4 regions of the Paenibacillus kandeliae genome follow, and region 2 is predicted to be linked to each of the others. Evidence: riboswitches for the same ligand, from Rfam matches in the RefSeq annotation. Region 2 holds a riboswitch; each other region holds the start of a gene.
The links. A riboswitch is a leader RNA that binds a small molecule or an ion and turns the genes downstream of it on or off. The one in region 2 is predicted to bind cyclic di-AMP.
Positions count from the first base shown of each region.

Region 1: another riboswitch for cyclic di-AMP. It lies ahead of ABXR35_RS23200 (resuscitation-promoting factor); the one in region 2 lies ahead of ABXR35_RS20315 (hypothetical protein).
Region 3: another riboswitch for cyclic di-AMP. It lies ahead of kdpF (K(+)-transporting ATPase subunit F); the one in region 2 lies ahead of ABXR35_RS20315 (hypothetical protein).
Region 4: another riboswitch for cyclic di-AMP. It lies ahead of ABXR35_RS23730 (C40 family peptidase); the one in region 2 lies ahead of ABXR35_RS20315 (hypothetical protein).

Region 1 is NZ_JBFDUZ010000009.1:11,920-16,259, forward strand. Features, by position in the region: gene ABXR35_RS23190 (HD domain-containing protein) at 1-474, shown strand, start outside; gene ABXR35_RS23195 (TatD family hydrolase) at 612-1,379, shown strand; cyclic di-AMP (ydaO/yuaA leader) riboswitch at 1,575-1,809, shown strand; gene ABXR35_RS23200 (resuscitation-promoting factor) at 2,124-3,218, shown strand; gene rnmV (ribonuclease M5) at 3,440-3,997, shown strand; gene rsmA (16S rRNA (adenine(1518)-N(6)/adenine(1519)-N(6))-dimethyltransferase RsmA) at 3,990-4,340, shown strand, end outside.
Region 2 is NZ_JBFDUZ010000005.1:47,365-51,704, reverse strand. Features, by position in the region: gene ABXR35_RS20330 (DMT family transporter) at 1-388, opposite strand, end outside; gene ABXR35_RS20325 (universal stress protein) at 514-1,170, opposite strand; gene ABXR35_RS20320 (hypothetical protein) at 1,284-1,760, opposite strand; cyclic di-AMP (ydaO/yuaA leader) riboswitch at 2,161-2,339, shown strand; gene ABXR35_RS20315 (hypothetical protein) at 2,462-2,875, shown strand; gene ABXR35_RS20310 (oxidoreductase) at 2,999-3,700, shown strand; gene ABXR35_RS20305 (hypothetical protein) at 3,831-4,154, shown strand; gene ABXR35_RS20300 (GNAT family N-acetyltransferase) at 4,214-4,340, shown strand, end outside.
Region 3 is NZ_JBFDUZ010000001.1:1,573,750-1,578,089, forward strand. Features, by position in the region: gene ABXR35_RS06900 (SMI1/KNR4 family protein) at 1-1,297, shown strand, start outside; cyclic di-AMP (ydaO/yuaA leader) riboswitch at 1,685-1,885, shown strand; cyclic di-AMP (ydaO/yuaA leader) riboswitch at 1,970-2,185, shown strand; gene kdpF (K(+)-transporting ATPase subunit F) at 2,471-2,551, shown strand; gene kdpA (potassium-transporting ATPase subunit KdpA) at 2,583-4,247, shown strand.
Region 4 is NZ_JBFDUZ010000011.1:14,937-19,276, reverse strand. Features, by position in the region: gene ABXR35_RS23740 (ATPase domain-containing protein) at 1-1,031, opposite strand, end outside; gene ABXR35_RS23735 (YwhD family protein) at 1,491-2,006, opposite strand; cyclic di-AMP (ydaO/yuaA leader) riboswitch at 2,496-2,634, shown strand; gene ABXR35_RS23730 (C40 family peptidase) at 2,646-3,119, shown strand; gene ABXR35_RS23725 (GNAT family N-acetyltransferase) at 3,422-3,934, shown strand; gene ABXR35_RS23720 (hypothetical protein) at 4,089-4,340, opposite strand, start outside.

The DNA of each region.
Region 1 (4,340 bases), on a different contig from region 2:
CTGCTGGATGAGGCGCTTGTGCAGACGACCTTTATGCAATGGACGCTTGAAAAGGACGAAATTCTGGCGGATGTGTGTGCACGCTTTATGGATCGTCGGTTATATAAGTATGTAGAGACAGAATTGATTGATATGGACATCATTGATCAGATTCGTAATGAATTTGCTGAAGCGGGGCTGCATCCACAATACGATCTAGAGATCGATTTTCCGACAGATCTACCGTATGATGTATTCCGTCCGGGCGATCCGAAAAAGGAAAAGCAGATTTTGCTGCTGAATCGCCAAAATAAAGTACAGGAAATTTCCGAGGTGTCGGACATTGTGCGCTCGATTAGCGGTATTCATCGTGGACGATATCATCTGTATTTCCCACAGGAGAAGTTGGAAAGGGTAAAACACAAATTGTCCAAGCCGGTAGCGGATATTTTCGAGGATAAGCTCGGTCCGGCGCAAATGGAGTTTGAAATCTAAACAAGCAAATCATTAGAATAAACGATGCAGACAGGTGGTAAATCTGCTCTGCATCTGACTTTTCACAAGATGTCTAACTCATTTCTATTCTATAGAAGAAAAATAACGGAATTACGGCAGTAAAGGAGCGAATATGAATGTTATTTGATACTCATACCCATTTGGATTCAAAAGATTTTGATGAGGATCGCAAAGAAGTGATTCAAAACGCGTACGATTCCGGTGTGACACGAATGGTAAATGTTGGTTTTGACCGAGAGACGATCCCGACGACGATGAAGCTAGTAGAAGAGTATGATTTTATCTATGCAGCGGTAGGCTGGCATCCGGTAGAAGCGATCACGATGCAGCCGGGTGATCTGGAGTGGATTGCATCTTTATGCAGTCATGAAAAGGTCGTTGCCATTGGTGAAATTGGTCTGGATTATCATTGGGATAAATCACCCAAAGATGTGCAACACCGCGTCCTACGTGAACAAATTGGTCTTGCACGCGAGATTAACATGCCGATTGTGATCCATAACCGAGATGCGCATGAAGACATTGTTCGTATTCTGCGTGAGGAAAAAGCATCCGAAGTTGGCGGCATTATGCACTCCTTCTCTGGCAGCTGGGAAACCGCCAAAATGTGTCTCGATATGGGCTTCCATTTGTCATTTGGTGGACCAATTACTTTCAAAAATGCCAAGCAGCCAAAAGAGGTGCTAAAGCAGGTTCCAATGGACCGATTATTACTAGAAACAGACTCCCCTTATTTGACTCCACATCCATATCGTGGTAAAAGAAATAACTCAGGATATGTCACATTGGTAGCAGAGGCAGCTGCCGAGCTAAAAGGTGTTTCTCTGGAAGAAATTAGTGAAATTACAACGAAAAATGCACTGGCATTATTTGGTATACGATGAAATAGGGAGAAAAACCACCGAAAAACCGAGCTAGAACGATATATGAATGAATTTTAACCACTAAATGCTCAAATGTTACAAGTTTTTAACCACTTTTTCTGAAAAACGGAGTTGAGGTTTGCTTTACAGTGGGGTTGAGTTCGGGATATTATTTCATCAGTGATTTAATCTTGTTGTTTATGAACGAGATTCCATGATTCGGTCTCGCTGAGTTTCCTACATAGGAGAACGGGGGAACCAACAGCTGTCTTCATTCACTTGAAACCGGCAATACCGGAAGACAGATTGTATGATTCCTGATACAGGGTCTTTGGGGTGAATTGAAATTTACTTGCGCCATGAGCGGAGGACGTTTCACAGGGCAATCTATACAGGCAGTATGAATGTCCGAACCCGACAGCTAACCTCGTAAGCGATGCAGAGGCAACCTCTCATTTTCTAAAAGTTTCCAAGATGGTACAGTCGTCGGAAGCCCAGGAAGAGTTGCTCTTGCACTTTTCCCAAGGCTTTTTTGTTTTGTGCAAAAGGAAAAGGTAAGATGAGAAAACCCGGATTTTCACTGTTCGGGAACGGAAGCCGCTTGGACTGACCATGGCGCAGGCACATTGCACAACACGAAACGATTACCGAAATGCGCCGGTATTCGTAAACACGATAAACGCCTGTGGAAATTCTGATATAGTCGCGTCTTAACTCATTTAAGATACAGCAAGACGGCGAGACTATGTAAGGAGGACGGAAGAAGTGGGAATTGCTCCTTTCAAAGAAACCCATGGTTCACGCTCATCCAGCATGTCTTACGCGCTGCGTTGGAAGCAAAAAAATCTACGCTTTGCCTTATTCACTTCGCTGGCAGTTGTTATGGTAATCGCCATGGCACTCTGGCTTCTGTATATGCAGGCAGGCAAAAATATTTATGTGATCGTTGATGGCAAAGCTCAGAGCGTCGAAACACGCAAACTGAATCTTTCCGATCTGCTGGCGGAACAGAACATTACGGTTGCGCCGCAAGACAAAGTTTCCATGCCCATGAACGGAGCGATCCAAGATGGGGACAAAGTGTATGTGAACCACGCGGTCGCCGTGAATATTACGGCTGATGGCAAAACGAAACAAGTGTACACTACTGCCAAAACAGTAGGCAGTACACTCGACCAAGCTGGCGTTGACCTCGGCGAAGAGGACAAGTTGACACCAACGGTCGAAACAGCAGTACAACACGATATGGATATTAAACTGGTTAGAACGACTTCCTTTGTAGCCAAGCAGGTTGTCGAACTGCCTTATCAGGTTGTTAAAAAACAGGACAGCACATTGCTGGAAGGCAAAACGAAGCTAGTCCAAAGCGGACAAAAAGGCAAGGTTGTCCAATATGTTGAAAAAACATACGAAGATGGAGAATTTGTCTCCAAGCGCATGATCGATAAGAAAACGACTGCTGAGGTGCAAGATAAGGTTGTCGCTGTCGGAACGAAAAAGCAGCAACCAAAACTGCTCGCTGCCAGTTCGTCATCTCATTCGGATAAAGATTTCTCTTATGCCAAAGTATTGAACAATGTAACGCTGACTGCGTACTCCTCTCAGGAGCCAGGGCTTGGTACAACGACTGCTTCTGGAACACGAGTAACAGAAGGACGTACCATCGCTGTAGATACGAGTGTCATCCCGATGGGATGGTGGGTATACATCGAAGGTGTCGGCTATCGTCGTGCAGAAGATACAGGCAGCGCCATTAATGGCAATAAGATTGACGTATATATTGACAGCCTGAGTCAAGCAAGAGCATTCGGTCGCAAATCCGGTTATACCGTATATGTGATCGGTCCGGTAAAACCGTAAGACAGGTAGCGGAAGATGCACTTGCTGCGCTGATAGCGCTGAATTGTGATATAATAGTTATTAACCATGAGCGTGAATAGAACCAACAGAAGAAGGGGAATCTTCCCCTTCTTTTTGTTTGTTATTTTGTTATACTGAGGACAATATGCACAAGGCCGATCATACGGATGAGCAGGGCAGCATCCTGCCCCATACGGCCCAGAAGGGAAGCGTCAGATCAAGTGATCAAAGAGGTAATTGTTGTAGAAGGACGGGATGACACGGTAGCGATCAAGCGTGCAGTAGATGCGGACACGATTGAAACGGGCGGCTCTGCCATCGGTTCGCAGGTGATCCAACGCGTTAGACTGGCACAGGAGCGTCGTGGCGTTATTATTTTGACGGACCCTGATCATGCAGGGGAACGCATTCGTAAAATTGTCTCCCGCGAAGTACCGGGCTGCAAGCATGCGTTCATACCCGAAAGCGAAGCAACACGCAAAGGCGACATCGGTGTAGAAAATGCCTCACCGCAAGCGATTCGCGAAGCGCTGTCCCGTCTGCACAGCGAGATGCCGGAAGCGGAGACGCTGATCGACTGGGATGATCTGATCATGACTGGGCTGGTGATGCATCCCAAGGCGGCGGCACGTCGTATGATCATGGGCAATCTGCTCGGCATCGGTTACGGCAACGGCAAGCAGTTTCATAAACGGCTGCGCATATTTGGCATCAGCCGCGAAGAATTCGCGGCAGCACTTTCACAACTTGAAGCGGAGGAACAGCAATCCCATGACTGATAGACACGATATCGCCACGCCCGGACGGACGAAGGAGATTATTCATAAACACGGATTTTCGTTTAAAAAGAGCCTGGGTCAGAACTTTCTGATCGACGCCAACATTCTGAACAAGATTGTCGATGCAGCTGATCTGACACCAGAGCGCGGTGCGCTGGAGATCGGTCCTGGTATCGGCGCGCTGACCGAGCGTCTGGCACGTCAGGCAAGCCGTGTAACGGCGGTAGAGATCGACCAGCGTTTGATCCCTATTTTGCAGGATTCATTGCAGGAGTATAGCAATGTGCATGTACGTCACGGTGATGTGCTCAAGGTCGATCTACAGCAATTGTTCCGTGAGGAC
Region 2 (4,340 bases):
GCAATCCGATCACTTTGCGCCATGACATGGACTCACCCAGCCACATCCAAGCGAACAACCCGACTAGCACTGGCTGCAAATAAACCAGCACCGAGAACAGCCCGGATGGCAGATACATCAAGCCAACCGTCTGCAATCCATAAAATAATGCCACATTCAGCAAGCCCGAAATCGCATAAGCACGCCAGTTTTGCTTCCAGCGAATAAGCCGTCTGCGCGGCAGCATAATGATCATGAGCAGCAATCCGCCGATCAGTGTACGAAGCCCGGCAAACAGCACCGGCGGTGTATAGGCAAGCGCCACCTTATAAATCGACCATGAAATGCCCCATAAAAAAACCAGCGACGCAATCAGCGCCAACCGTTTCATTGGTGTTAATGTATTCAACGTTTTACCCTTCCTTTCCATCAAAAAGCACGTAAAAGCTGTCAGACGATGTCAGCCAGCACGTTACATCATACGCTTTTTGTAGGCAAAACGCAAAGGAAAAACACAAAGCAAAAAGAAACCTCTTAATCCTGCATATCTAGCATCCGTTCCAGCGGCTCGGCATCGACCAATGTACCCTTCGATACCTTCAAATACTGATATTCTCCATCGATATGCAGCTTTAGCAGCCCATTTTCAAAATCCGTATGCATCTTCTTAAAAAAGACACCTTCCGCCACAATGGGTTTGTCGGTTTCGTAACGAATCTGGTAGCCTTTTGGTGTGTGAATCACATCCACTTCCACGCCATCCTCATGTGTTTCTTCCAAATTGGCTTTCATCCGCTGTACCGCCACAATATGCAGATCGATGGCGCCCAGATGCTCCAGCAGGTCATTGATCAGCGAGCCGCCAGTCATTTCCTCCCAAAAGGAACGTACCGATTGCCCGATAATAAGCTGTGTCACCTGACTGCGGTGTGCTGCCATGGCGATCGCCTCTGCCAGATCGCGTCCTTCGCGCTGCACGACCATAAAAGTACCGCCTGCTTCTTCGGTCAGCTTTTTCCAGCTGTTGTAGTAATTCTGGTCTTCCATATCCAGTTCGCTCACGGGTTCATCCAGTATACTCAGTACGATCAGTGGTGCCTGAAGCAGCTGGGCGAGCCGGATGCCGCGCCGAATCAGCCGTTCCCCATTCAGATTGTAGTGTACACCGACCATGATCTTTTCTTCGTGCATGACCTGTAACGCCCCTTTGTATAAGTATCAATTGTCATAAGGTAGATGCCAGTGTCCCCAAACGGCTAACAAGCCGTTTGTTCACGCCCATACAGACACTTAACCAGCATAGACTAAAAAGAATAATATGCGCTGCAATAATGACTCAAAAAATTCCGCTCCGCAGGTAAAGAAGATACGGTAGCTCTGCTATTTGCTTGATTGCTTTCGGCACCGATCAGGCTTTTCTGCCAGTCCACTAGTGCCTCGCTTGCCAGATGGGTGCGGGTAAAGCCCCATTGCGATTCATGCTGCTGCATATACTGTGCCGCCTGCATGCCCGTCTGCCCTTTGAGCCTCGTAAACACAGATGCCCATTTCACCAGATCCAGATGAGTCGTACCGTCGGAGAATTCAAATTCTGCCCAGCCCGCTGCACCACTGCCACACATACGCAGCAATCCGCAATGCAAAAATTCGCAGTGATCCGGCAATGCCAGCCGTTGATGGTCATATACAAACAGCTCCATATGACGGATACGCGCCGTATCAACAGCAACACCATGCGGACGGACAATCTCTTCAACGAGCGGAACAGCAGTCATGATCATTTATACATACACTCCTTGTAATGTGAGGTTTAGTTGTGAGCCATCATAGGACATTTCCATGACAGCGTAAATGAAATCCAATCTTCATCCTTGCCGATTTGGGATGGAAGATAGTCATGTAATCGGATTCATCACAGCGATTCGCAGCCGCATCGTCATAATGCTCGGTTTTGCTATTGTTTTCGCAAAATTGCAGGAAAATGAAATAATATGGCGTAAGCAAGCGAATACGAGAGAAAAGTCATTGCATCATCTGCCTGAACCATCAAATTGACACAAAACCACATTCTGTCTGCCTTTACTTTGATCGTGGACGGGAGTATGATTCGTCTCAAGTTCATAAATTTCGGCATATCGCTGTATGCGTATGTCGTTACCAGCTGAATGTCCGTATGTTGTACTGCCATCTGGGCAGAACAAATTGTGCGGAGAGCGGGGGAACCAGCGAGAAGTGCCATAGGTGCTTTTCAGGGGTGAATCGGAACAAGGAGACATGTGGGGAACCGCAGATCCTGTCCGTAGGGAGACTCTTACTCCCGAATCCGTCAGCTAACCTCGTAAGCTGAATTAAGAGAGGCGACAATGATCATGACATCCGGTAGGGCACCGCTGTGCGCTGTTCGGAATGCTTGAGAAGCGGCGAGAGTACCTCTTGTGCGGCTTCTTTTTTGTTTGCCTTCACACATTGGAGGAGAAAAGAGATGGAGTTGGAGCAGGAATCGGAGTTACCAAGGTCTTATGTGCTGGTATCTCCGGCGACGCGGGCAGGAGAGCAGTTTATGCAGCTGCTCAAAGTCAAAGGAATCGATTTTGCCGCGATCGTGAACAGCTATAGTGAGAAAGTAAGAATGGAACGGATGGGCATCCATCATGTACTGCTGCTGGATACGCAGCGTCAGGATGAATGGTGTCTACCGCAGATGACGGTCGGGAAAGTGTATCTGTTTGAGCGGAGTTTGCCGTTGTGCTGCCGTTATATCCAGATGTGTCGCTCGTGGACAAGCGATCCGATTTATGTCATTACCGAAAGCAGCAACTCACGTATGATTTACAAAGGTCTGGGCGCAGATTATATTGTCCATACGAATGGCGGCAGTGTCGCCTTTTTGTTGTGACAGTGTGAGCAGTCTCATCTCCACCATAAGCAGGTATAGGGATAGAGAATTAACCATCATGCCGCTGCATACCGTTCCATCGGCAGCAGACGGTACATACTTATGAAGTTTGGAGATGATCGTATGACCGATAAAGTAGCACTCATTGCCGGAGCAACCGGATTGGTAGGCAGCGCGCTGATGTCTATTTTGCAAAAGGCGCCGGAATACCGGCAAATCATCGTTCTTGTACGAAACCATGTACCAGAATGGGAAAGCATGAAGCGGGTGAATCAGGTTGTCGTAGATTACGAACACTTAGAAGATCATCTGGATCTGCTGGTTGCCGATGATGTGTACTGCTGTCTGGGCACTACGATCAAAAAAGCCGGTACACAGGATAACATGTACCGGATCGATGTTACTTATCCGCTGACATTGGCGCAGCTGGCGAAGCGGCAGGGGGCTACCCAGTTGCTGCTGGTCAGCGCGATGGGTGCAGACCATACATCCAAAATCTTTTACAACCGGATCAAAGGAGAACTGGAGCAAAAGCTGGCTGGGCTGGATTATCCGTCTTTCTCTGCGGCACGCCCTTCGCTGCTGCTTGGCGAGCGTCAGGAATTCCGCGCAGGGGAACGTATTGGTGCCGTGCTTGCTAGAGCATTATCCCCGCTTATGGGCGGCGCGTTAGCCAAGTACAAGGCGATTCCTGCGGAAACCGTAGCGCGTGCGCTTTACCGGATAGCCAGCAAGGAACAGCGCGGGGTGCATGTGTACCACTCAGACCGTCTACATGAGCTGGGCGCTGTCTCTGATTCTGCACCGGAGCGAGTGACTTCCTGAATCCGATATCTACGTAGGCTGTACGGAATCATGCAAAGCGGCTACAATAAAGGTTGGCGAATCGGCGCCTACGCCTAGCCAGATCAAGATGATGGGCAGCATGCTGCTGCTGCGGAACGGAGAATGAACAATGCCTCAATTGGATGACAAACAGGCGGCAACCCAGATTGAGAAATGGATTGCCTTTTACGATATGGACAATCCCAAAGCATGGGACAAGGACGACTATACCTTTGTACAGCAATCGTGCCGGTATATGCGCACGGCGGTACAGACGCTACGTGGCAAGGGCAATGCCAATCCAGCGGAGCGTAAGAAGATTGCTAGCGGGCTAGAGGATTTTATCGAGGATTCGTTTATGGACGATCCGAACGAATGGGAGCCGGAAAACCGCGCCTTTGTGAAACAGGCGATGGCGGCGCTGCGGCATGCAGCCGGCGTATTGAAAAAGTAACAAAATGAAGGGTGCTTGCTGCCCATCGGCGGCAATGCCCGAATTAGCAGGAGGTTGGTATGAATATCAATCCAGAACTTGAACCTATGATGGAACATAAGCTGGACGTAGAGCTTTGCCCTGCGACAGATAAGCATATTATTTGCAATATGTATCCTTTTTATTTGTATGACATGTCGGAAATCT
Region 3 (4,340 bases), on a different contig from region 2:
GTCTGATTTGCAGGAAGAATATGCAGATCTGGGCGATCATTACTCTATTCCGTCGGGCTGGGTGAAGGAGCAGTATATTAACCGGAATTGGATTCCTTTTTGTCATGATGGTGGAGGGAATCATCTGGGGATCGATCTGGACCCTGATGAAAATGGAGTTATCGGTCAGGTGATTAACTTCGGACGCGATGAGGAAACGAAGTTTGTCATTGCTCGTCACCTTGGTGAATTTATCCATTTCATGCGGGATACGGTGCGGGAAGGCAATTACACAGTAGAGCAAGAGGAAGGCATGGGCTACTGGATGTACGGTCGTAACGATCAGGCACGATTGCTACGGGACGCCCAGCAGTTTGCGCTCGGTGATGTGTTGTCAGCGTCAAAGATTCCGGCGTCAAACACTGATTTTGCGGCCTGGATGGGACGTCTATCCCAGCCATGGCAAGAATTGATTCGGCAGCAAAATGCTACGCCTGAGGAATTTGTTCGCCAATACCAGATTTTTCTGATCAACGAGAATCTAAGCGATCTAAGCGGCTTGGAACGTTGCAGCGAGGTGCGCGAACTGAGCCTGTCACGCAACCAGATTATGGATGTACAGCCGCTTGTAAATTGTAGCGAATTGAAAAAGCTGTATTTGCTAAACAATCCGATTCACGATCTGACGCCATTATCCAATCTGAAGTATTTGCATAGCTTGAACATTGCGGGCACATCAGTAACCGATCTAACGCCACTTGCCACTCTGTCAAGGCTGACAAAGCTATCTTGTAATGATACGCCGATAGAGGATTATCGTCCGCTATTGAAGATAAAGACATTAACTACGTTGACAATTTCAGCACCTTCACATAAGGCGGCTCAGGTGATTAGCGATATGCAGCAATTGCGTCATCTGACAATTCATGATGCACATACATGGCAGCCTCAGGATTGGGAGATGATTGGCACACTGCCTTTATTATCGTTAACCGTTAATGGCGGAACATGGGACAATGCCGATCATTTACGTGCATTCGAGCAATTGCAGGAATTAACCTTTCAACATTTGTATTTGCAGGATGCTTCTGCACTTGCAGACCTTCGCTCTTTGCAAAAGTTAAGTCTGCTGGATAATAGCGATATTTCTCAGTTAGAATCGATTACGCGGTCAACGACGTTGCGTAGCTTTACAGGCAGCTTTGCACAATTCGATCAGATTAAGGACGGTTTTAGTCAGCTGGTTGACTTCTCTAGTCTGACAGGCGATCTCACCAATGAACAGTTTGAAATCTGGTCCAACTATAATCGGCGCTAATTGCCAATATACCTACCGGAGCGCATGGTGCTCCGGTTTTTTGATATGCAGACCGATAGATCATAGTATATAGATAGGCATCCAATCGATATTGAAAATAATGACATATCTTTTTTCAGTCAGTTGCGAAAACATTGCGTGGCACAATGAAACAAAATGTAAAAAGTGAGTAAATGGGAGTAAAGCAGAGAAAAAAGTAGCTTGCGACAGGTAGCAATTTACTAAACTTTTAAAAATCAAACTTGTGGTCAAAAAGGGCTTTTTTTGCCTTTTTGATCTGCTTTACTCTTTCGCGCGACAGGCGTAATATACATTTCAGGATTTAGAGATTCACCGGTAACGGGAATCATTTTTGTTCAGAATGAACCATAGCATCACAATGTTTCTTGTTCTTTATTGCTGAGTTTCCGGTTATGCCGGAAAACGGGGGAACCAATTGTCAGGATGATCGGAGGTGTGAGAGCCGCCGACAGACTGCATGGGGTGAATCGCTTAGCACCGGTAACCATGGGACCGGCGCTGGGCGTAGGGCGACTCTCACCGCCCGAATCCGACAGCTAACCTCGTAAGCGGAAGTCGAGAGAGGAGTGTGGAACTTGTGCCGACACGACACAGGGTAAACAAAGCTCTGTGTTTTATTGTGCGCTTTTTGGGAATATTCTGAACCTTGTACAATCAATTACGCTTAATTTCCGATATGTGGACAGCCATTCATCAACTGTCCGCCGGAAAGCGGGGGAACCAATCGTCACGCTGTACAAAAGCTGATACTGCTTAGGCAACGGCTTTGCACAGCATGGACATGGGGTGAATTCCGGGATGACCGGAACGGGCAATCTTCCAGCCCGAACCCGACAGCTAACCTCGTCAGCGAATCAGGGAGAACTTATATCCGGCTTGAACCGGCGAAGGGATTGCAGGCATCCGATGATGTCTGTACGAGTTTCGTGCGGTCAATAGGGGAAGCCCGGTGAAAAGTTCCATTTTACCGAGGCTTCTTTTTTTATGCCCAAATTCGGGATAACACCATTTGACATGTAATTAATTTGGATTGAAGGAGTTACGTATCATGCTGGATTTGATCATGATTGTGTTGGTATTACTCATTGCATTCGCGCTTGGAGGACTGGGAGAATGGTCGTCCAGAGTGATCGGGGAAAGAGGGAAGGAACAATGACCTGGTTATTATGGATTATCATTGCAGGCGTACTGTTATATCTATGTTATGCCCTGATCTATCCCGAGAAATTCTAAACCGAAACCAACAGAAGAGAGTGGAGTGAGTATGTTAGCATACATCGGAGTTGCCGTTACCTTATTAATCGCGCTGTTACTGGCTCGTCCTATGGGCTTGTATATGGCTCGTGTATTTGATTATAAAACAGGGCGTCTGGATCGCTGGTTCGGACCACTGGAAAAACTGATTTTCAAAATCGGCGGTATTCGTCAGAGCAATCAAACGTGGAAGCAATACGCCGCAGCGCTCTTGGTCAGCAATACTATCATGCTGCTAATCGTGTATATCATTTTCCGATTACAGGATAAGCTACCGCTGAATCCTGCTGGTATCGCGGCGATGAGCCCGGATCTAGCATTTAATACAGCGATCAGCTTTATGACCAATACAAATTTACAGCATTATAGCGGTGAAAGCGGTTTGTCGCTGTTCTCGCAAATGACATCCATTATCTTCATGATGTTCGTCTCACCAGCTACTGGTATTGCTGTAGCCATCGCCTTTATTCGCGGTCTGGCAGGCAAGCCACTCGGTAACTTTTTCGTCGATCTGACACGGGCGATTACACGCATTTTGCTGCCACTAGCAATTGTGGCTGCACTGGTGTTTATCAGTCTGGGTGTACCGCAAACGATGCATACTTCCGTGACAGCAACGACCATACAGGGCGCACAGCAGGAGATTGGCATGGGACCGATCGGTAGTTTCCTAGCGATCAAGGAGTTAGGTAATAACGGCGGCGGTTTCTTCGGAGCCAACTCAGCGCATCCTTTTGAGAATCCGAATGGACTGAGTAATATGCTGCAAATGCTGCTGATGCTGCTTGTACCAACGTCATTGCCATTTACGTATGGACGCATGGTAAACAATCTGAAGCAGGGTCGCGTATTATTCGTATCCATGGCGATGATGTTTGTTGTTATGCTGAGCGTATCGCTGTATGCGGAGCATCAAGGCAATCCGCTGATCAATCAACTGGGATTGCAGCAAAGTGCAGGCTCCATGGAAGGAAAAGAAGTACGATTTGGCGTAGAGCAATCCTCGCTCTATTCTGTCGTAACGACCGCTTCTGAAACGGGAGCAATCAATACGATGCACGATACACTGACACCGATTGGTGGAATGATAACAATCAGCAATATGATGCTGAATACCGTGTTTGGTGGTTCTGGGGTCGGTATGATGAACGTGCTGATGTATGCGATCATCTCGGTCTTCCTATCCGGTCTGATGGTAGGACGTACACCGGAATTCCTCGGTCGTAAGATTGAAGGAAAAGAGATGAAGCTGATTGCGGTCACATTGCTCATTCAGCCGCTGCTTATTTTGGCACCGACAGCATTGGCATTGACCTACTATCCAGATACAATCTCCAATCCGGGTTTCCACGGACTGACCCAAGCCCTGTACGAATTCACATCCTCTGCGGCTAACAACGGATCAGGGTTCGAGGGATTGGGCGATAATACACTATTCTGGAATATTTCAACCGGTGCGGTCATGTTTATTGCGCGCTTCTTCTCTATGGTAACGCTGCTTGCTGTTGCTGGTTCGTTGCTCGCCAAAACACCAGTTCCCGAAAGCAGTGGTACGCTGCGCACCGATCAGGCATTGTTTGGTGGCGTGTTCATCGTAATCGTAGTACTGGTTGGCGCATTGACGTTCTTCCCAGCCCTCGTACTGGGACCGATTGCGGAACAGTTAACGTTGTAACCTATCGTAGGTTTACCATGATGCCACATCGAACAAGCGATCATGTAAAATCGCTAATGGCGTAGGCACACGCATTGATATAATGATACGTCC
Region 4 (4,340 bases), on a different contig from region 2:
ATCATCGCCTTCTCTAGCGTAGATTCGACTGCCCTTCGATAATGCTCAATAAAGAACGCTTTACCTTGAGCAGCAGCTTCGCGCAGCGATACGCCAAACAGCTCAATCGTATCGGCAAAGGTATCCAGTGAGGTATTGCCCGACATCATTGTCACCGTACAATCGCCGTCTTTAATGCGCTGTGCATAGATAGAAGACAGCAGATAACGATAATTGGCTTTGCTGTTCGTGTCGATCATATAGACGCTGCTGCGTGGAATACCGCCGCCCAGCATCTCATCCAGCGTTGCAATACCGGTAGTCAGCACCTCCGTCTCGTTGGTCAACATTTTATCCTCCGCCATAGACAGAGATGGAACGATGTATACGCCATTGTTCAGAAACTTGTACGTATGCTCGCCTTCCATAATGCGAGTACCACGCATCTTGAGTACTTCAATCGTGCGCTTGCGGTACTTTTCCATCAGCGGCTTCAGTGATAGCCGAACGATACCATCACAGATGTAATTCTCAAAAGGCACATTGGATTCGCCAGTCTCACCATATTCGCGAATGAAGAACGAAGTCAGCGAGTGCTTGCGCATAATATTGCGGATGGTGTACACATTGTTGCGCACCTGCTCATCCGTGCTCACCAGTCGGAATAGACTGATACTATCGATCACGACGCGTTTGCAGCCGATCTCACCGACCATACTTTCAAAAATACCACCTGGCTGTAGCATTTGATCCAGTAAAATATCCGGCTCCATACAAATAACGCGCAGCCGATTTTCCTGCTCTAGCTGACGCAGATCCCATCCGAACCCTCTCATATCTTCGTATATTTGCTCCGGCAGTTCTTCAAAGGTAATGTAGATTCCCGGCTCGTCAAAGTTTGTGGCTCCTTCTACCAGAAATTGCATACCGACTGTCGTTTTACCGGTACCTGGTTCGCCTTCCAAAATCACTACAGACCCTGGCGGTATACCACCGTACAAAATATCGTCCAGTCCTGGTATACCCGTATGAATAGCATTGATGTTGTTCATGTATTGCTCCCTCCATCTGTAGCATAGTTTAGTCATGCAAGGGTTAGCTTTTCCTACGAAGATGACTGTAAAGCAATTATAACAACGTAAGGCACTTTGAAGAAAGGAATTTCCCATTTTTATAACGAGTCAAAAGTATTTAATCATTTATACCCTTTTTTTCCAGTTTATCATTGCAGTTTCTTAATAAATTGAATAAATTTAGACCAAAAAATACAGCATTTTATCCGGTTATTTTAAATTTAAATGAATACCTGCGAATAATTATACAAAGAGGCTGGAAATCAGTTGATCTCCAGCCTCTTTGTTGTACATCAAGCCTGTTGTGGGAATATAGACGGCGGGCAGGAATACCGGTATTCCAGACAGTAAATCGTCATTCCCACCCGTTCATTGTATTGTGATGATTATACTCTACGTACCCATTGCAGCAGCCTCGGAATCTATACTGATTACCGATTAGCCTTCCAATGCTTCTTTTAACTCTTCTGGCGAACGATCCCACCACTCTTGGTTATGCGTGGACAGTAGTTTTTTCAATGCCGCTTTATCTTCGCTGCCTAGCTCGCTCAGCATGATTCGACGCTTGATCGCATAGTCCAGCTTGTTTACGTGGTCAGCGAGGATTTTCCAGCCTTTTTTGTCTTCTTCATTAATCCACATCTCACAGGCTGTTGCTCCAGCGTAGCTACCGCCCTCTGGCTGCTTGTCCACCGCTACCCAGACAACCCATACTTGGCGACCACCGACAACATCCTCGCGCTCAGCGCTGAATTTGATCCCGCGCTCCACTTTGCTCTTCGCGTGCATCGCACCAATATCAATCGTTGCTTCGCCGCGATCAATAATAATAGGAGAAACATTGTTCAGATTAATCGAGCCTGCACCGAATCCCTTATGCTTGCTGCTCTTGGTGCTGCTACTAATAATATTTAAAGACATTGATTTTTTGGCAGGTTGTTGATTTTGATCCATGGTAAAAGTAACTCCTTTTTTATTCAAATATGAACCGATATCTTCATATGATTGATTTTAACATGATTGTAGCGGATTAGGGTCAAAAAACTAATGCCACAGGCTGTATGTTAGATAAAGTATCAAAAAATCAAAACAAATATCGACAAAAGTATAAAGTTTACAAAAAAATGACCGAAAAAAAGGAAAGCAATCATAAATCAGCCAGTTCACGCGTAAACAATCATCACCTTGCACTAAAAAATGAATTTTTTTTCATAAATGTAATCCCTTTATTGGCGCGGTTTTCATCCTGCCATGTCATAAAGATGACAATAATTTTCGTAGAAAAACAGTTATCAAACGTTGCCAAAGTAAAAAAGCTCTGTTAGAATAAACCCAGCGAGTTTTTAGTAACAACTTTGTAAACTTTAAAATGTCATCTTGTAACTTTTACCAGAAAAGCTGATTTTTGTCGAAAAAGTTGGATATCGTCATACGGTGCATTAACAAAGTGTAAAGCCAAATTCCGTGGCACCGGGAAACGGGGGAACCGTTTTGGGTGAATTGATCTTGCAAGAGAGGGATCATAGGGGAAGCCTTCTACCGAATCCTTAAGCTAACCTCGTAGGCATTGGAAGGGGACAAATGATTTTGAACATGAAAAAGAAACTAACCGCCGCACTAATGGGATTCGCAATTGCATTTACTGTTATGGGGAATAGCAGTGCACATGCTGATTCCAAAATGGACCAGATCATTGATCCAGCAATGGGAACACCGTACCGCATCGGGGGAACCTCTTTCAACGGTTTCGATTGCTCCGGATTCACTCAATATGTATTCAGTAAAATGAACATTGATCTGCCGCGTCAATCCACATCGCAATTCCAAGTAGGCGACGCAGTAAGTAGAGACAATCTGCAAGCTGGAGACCTCGTCTTCTTCAACACGACTGGAGCAGGAGTTTCACATGTAGGAGTCATGGTAAGCAGCACGCAATTCGCGCATGCTTCCACATCCAGAGGCGTACGTATTGATAACCTCAGCATGGATTATTACGCAGAACGCTATGTCGGCGCTAAACGCGTAATGAGCAATTATGCTTTTGACACGTTCGCAACCGACAATTAATATAACCTTTTAAATAATAACCTTATATTTTGTGATTCATAACCGTAAGAGATTCCCGCCAGAATCTTTTGCGGTTTTTTATTTGTTCTTGTACTATATAAACGAAACAAAACCGAAATTGGTTACACTTATTTGGAAAAAAGTTATCCAGTATTTGAGATATTGATTTGGTAATTATGTCTACTAATAATTAACCACGCCATAATTATGGTAAACATGTTTTCCAATATTTATTTTAATTATTTTTAGTTAATACCCGTCTCATTTGATCTTCAATCATCTTCAAAAAGGAGCAGTGATTCATGTCGATTTCCCTCACCCCGCCCTTCATCGTTACGGAAATGACTGAGGCCCATGCGGCTGATATTTGTACATGGGTATATCAAGCCCCTTACGATATTTATGGCTGGATGTCATGGGATCAGATGCAGCAACTGGAAGTGGAGTTTGGCGATCCAAAGCTGCGCAAGGAGCAATATGCCTCCATTTTAGACAGTACAGGTGTGCTATTTGGATTCGCACAGTTTTTCCCATTGGAAGGTACTGTTCGACTCGGTGTAGGCATGCGACCCGATCTATGCGGCAACGGTTATGGCGAAGCATTTGTCCGTGTCATTACCGAAGAAGCGATAGCACGGAAGCCTGAAGCAGAGATCGATCTGGAAGTACTCACTTGGAATCAGCGCGCCATCCGTACGTATCAGAAAGCTGGATTTCATATTACCGATGCATATGATCGCCGTACACCGGACGGTATGAAGCCATTCTATTGTATGGTTTACCAAGCGGACGCAGATAGAACCTCATCGCCATAAAGATTCGGCATACCGATACCAGTGACTGCCCAAGCATCCTTCTTTACTATGGGCATCCAACGACAAAAGACCGAATGACAAAAGAAGCAATACGCCTTCTCCCGTCATCCGGTCTTTTTCATTTTACCCATTTATATTCATCGTACCCTGTTCATCAGATCAGCGGAACAAAGGTCATTTCCGTTTCCCCGATCAAAATATCGATCCGGTGCGTATCCGCAGCATAAATGACTACCCCGCTGCCGACCTGAATGGAAGGTTCGGAACCAAGCGCATAAAATAGATCCTCTGCTAGCGCCTCTTGCACCTCACGGCGCTCCTCTGCCTGTAAGCCTGCCCATTCTTCCGGCGGCATTTGAAAAAATAGATAACAATCGGGAATCAAGTCCAACGCCGTCGTCAAATC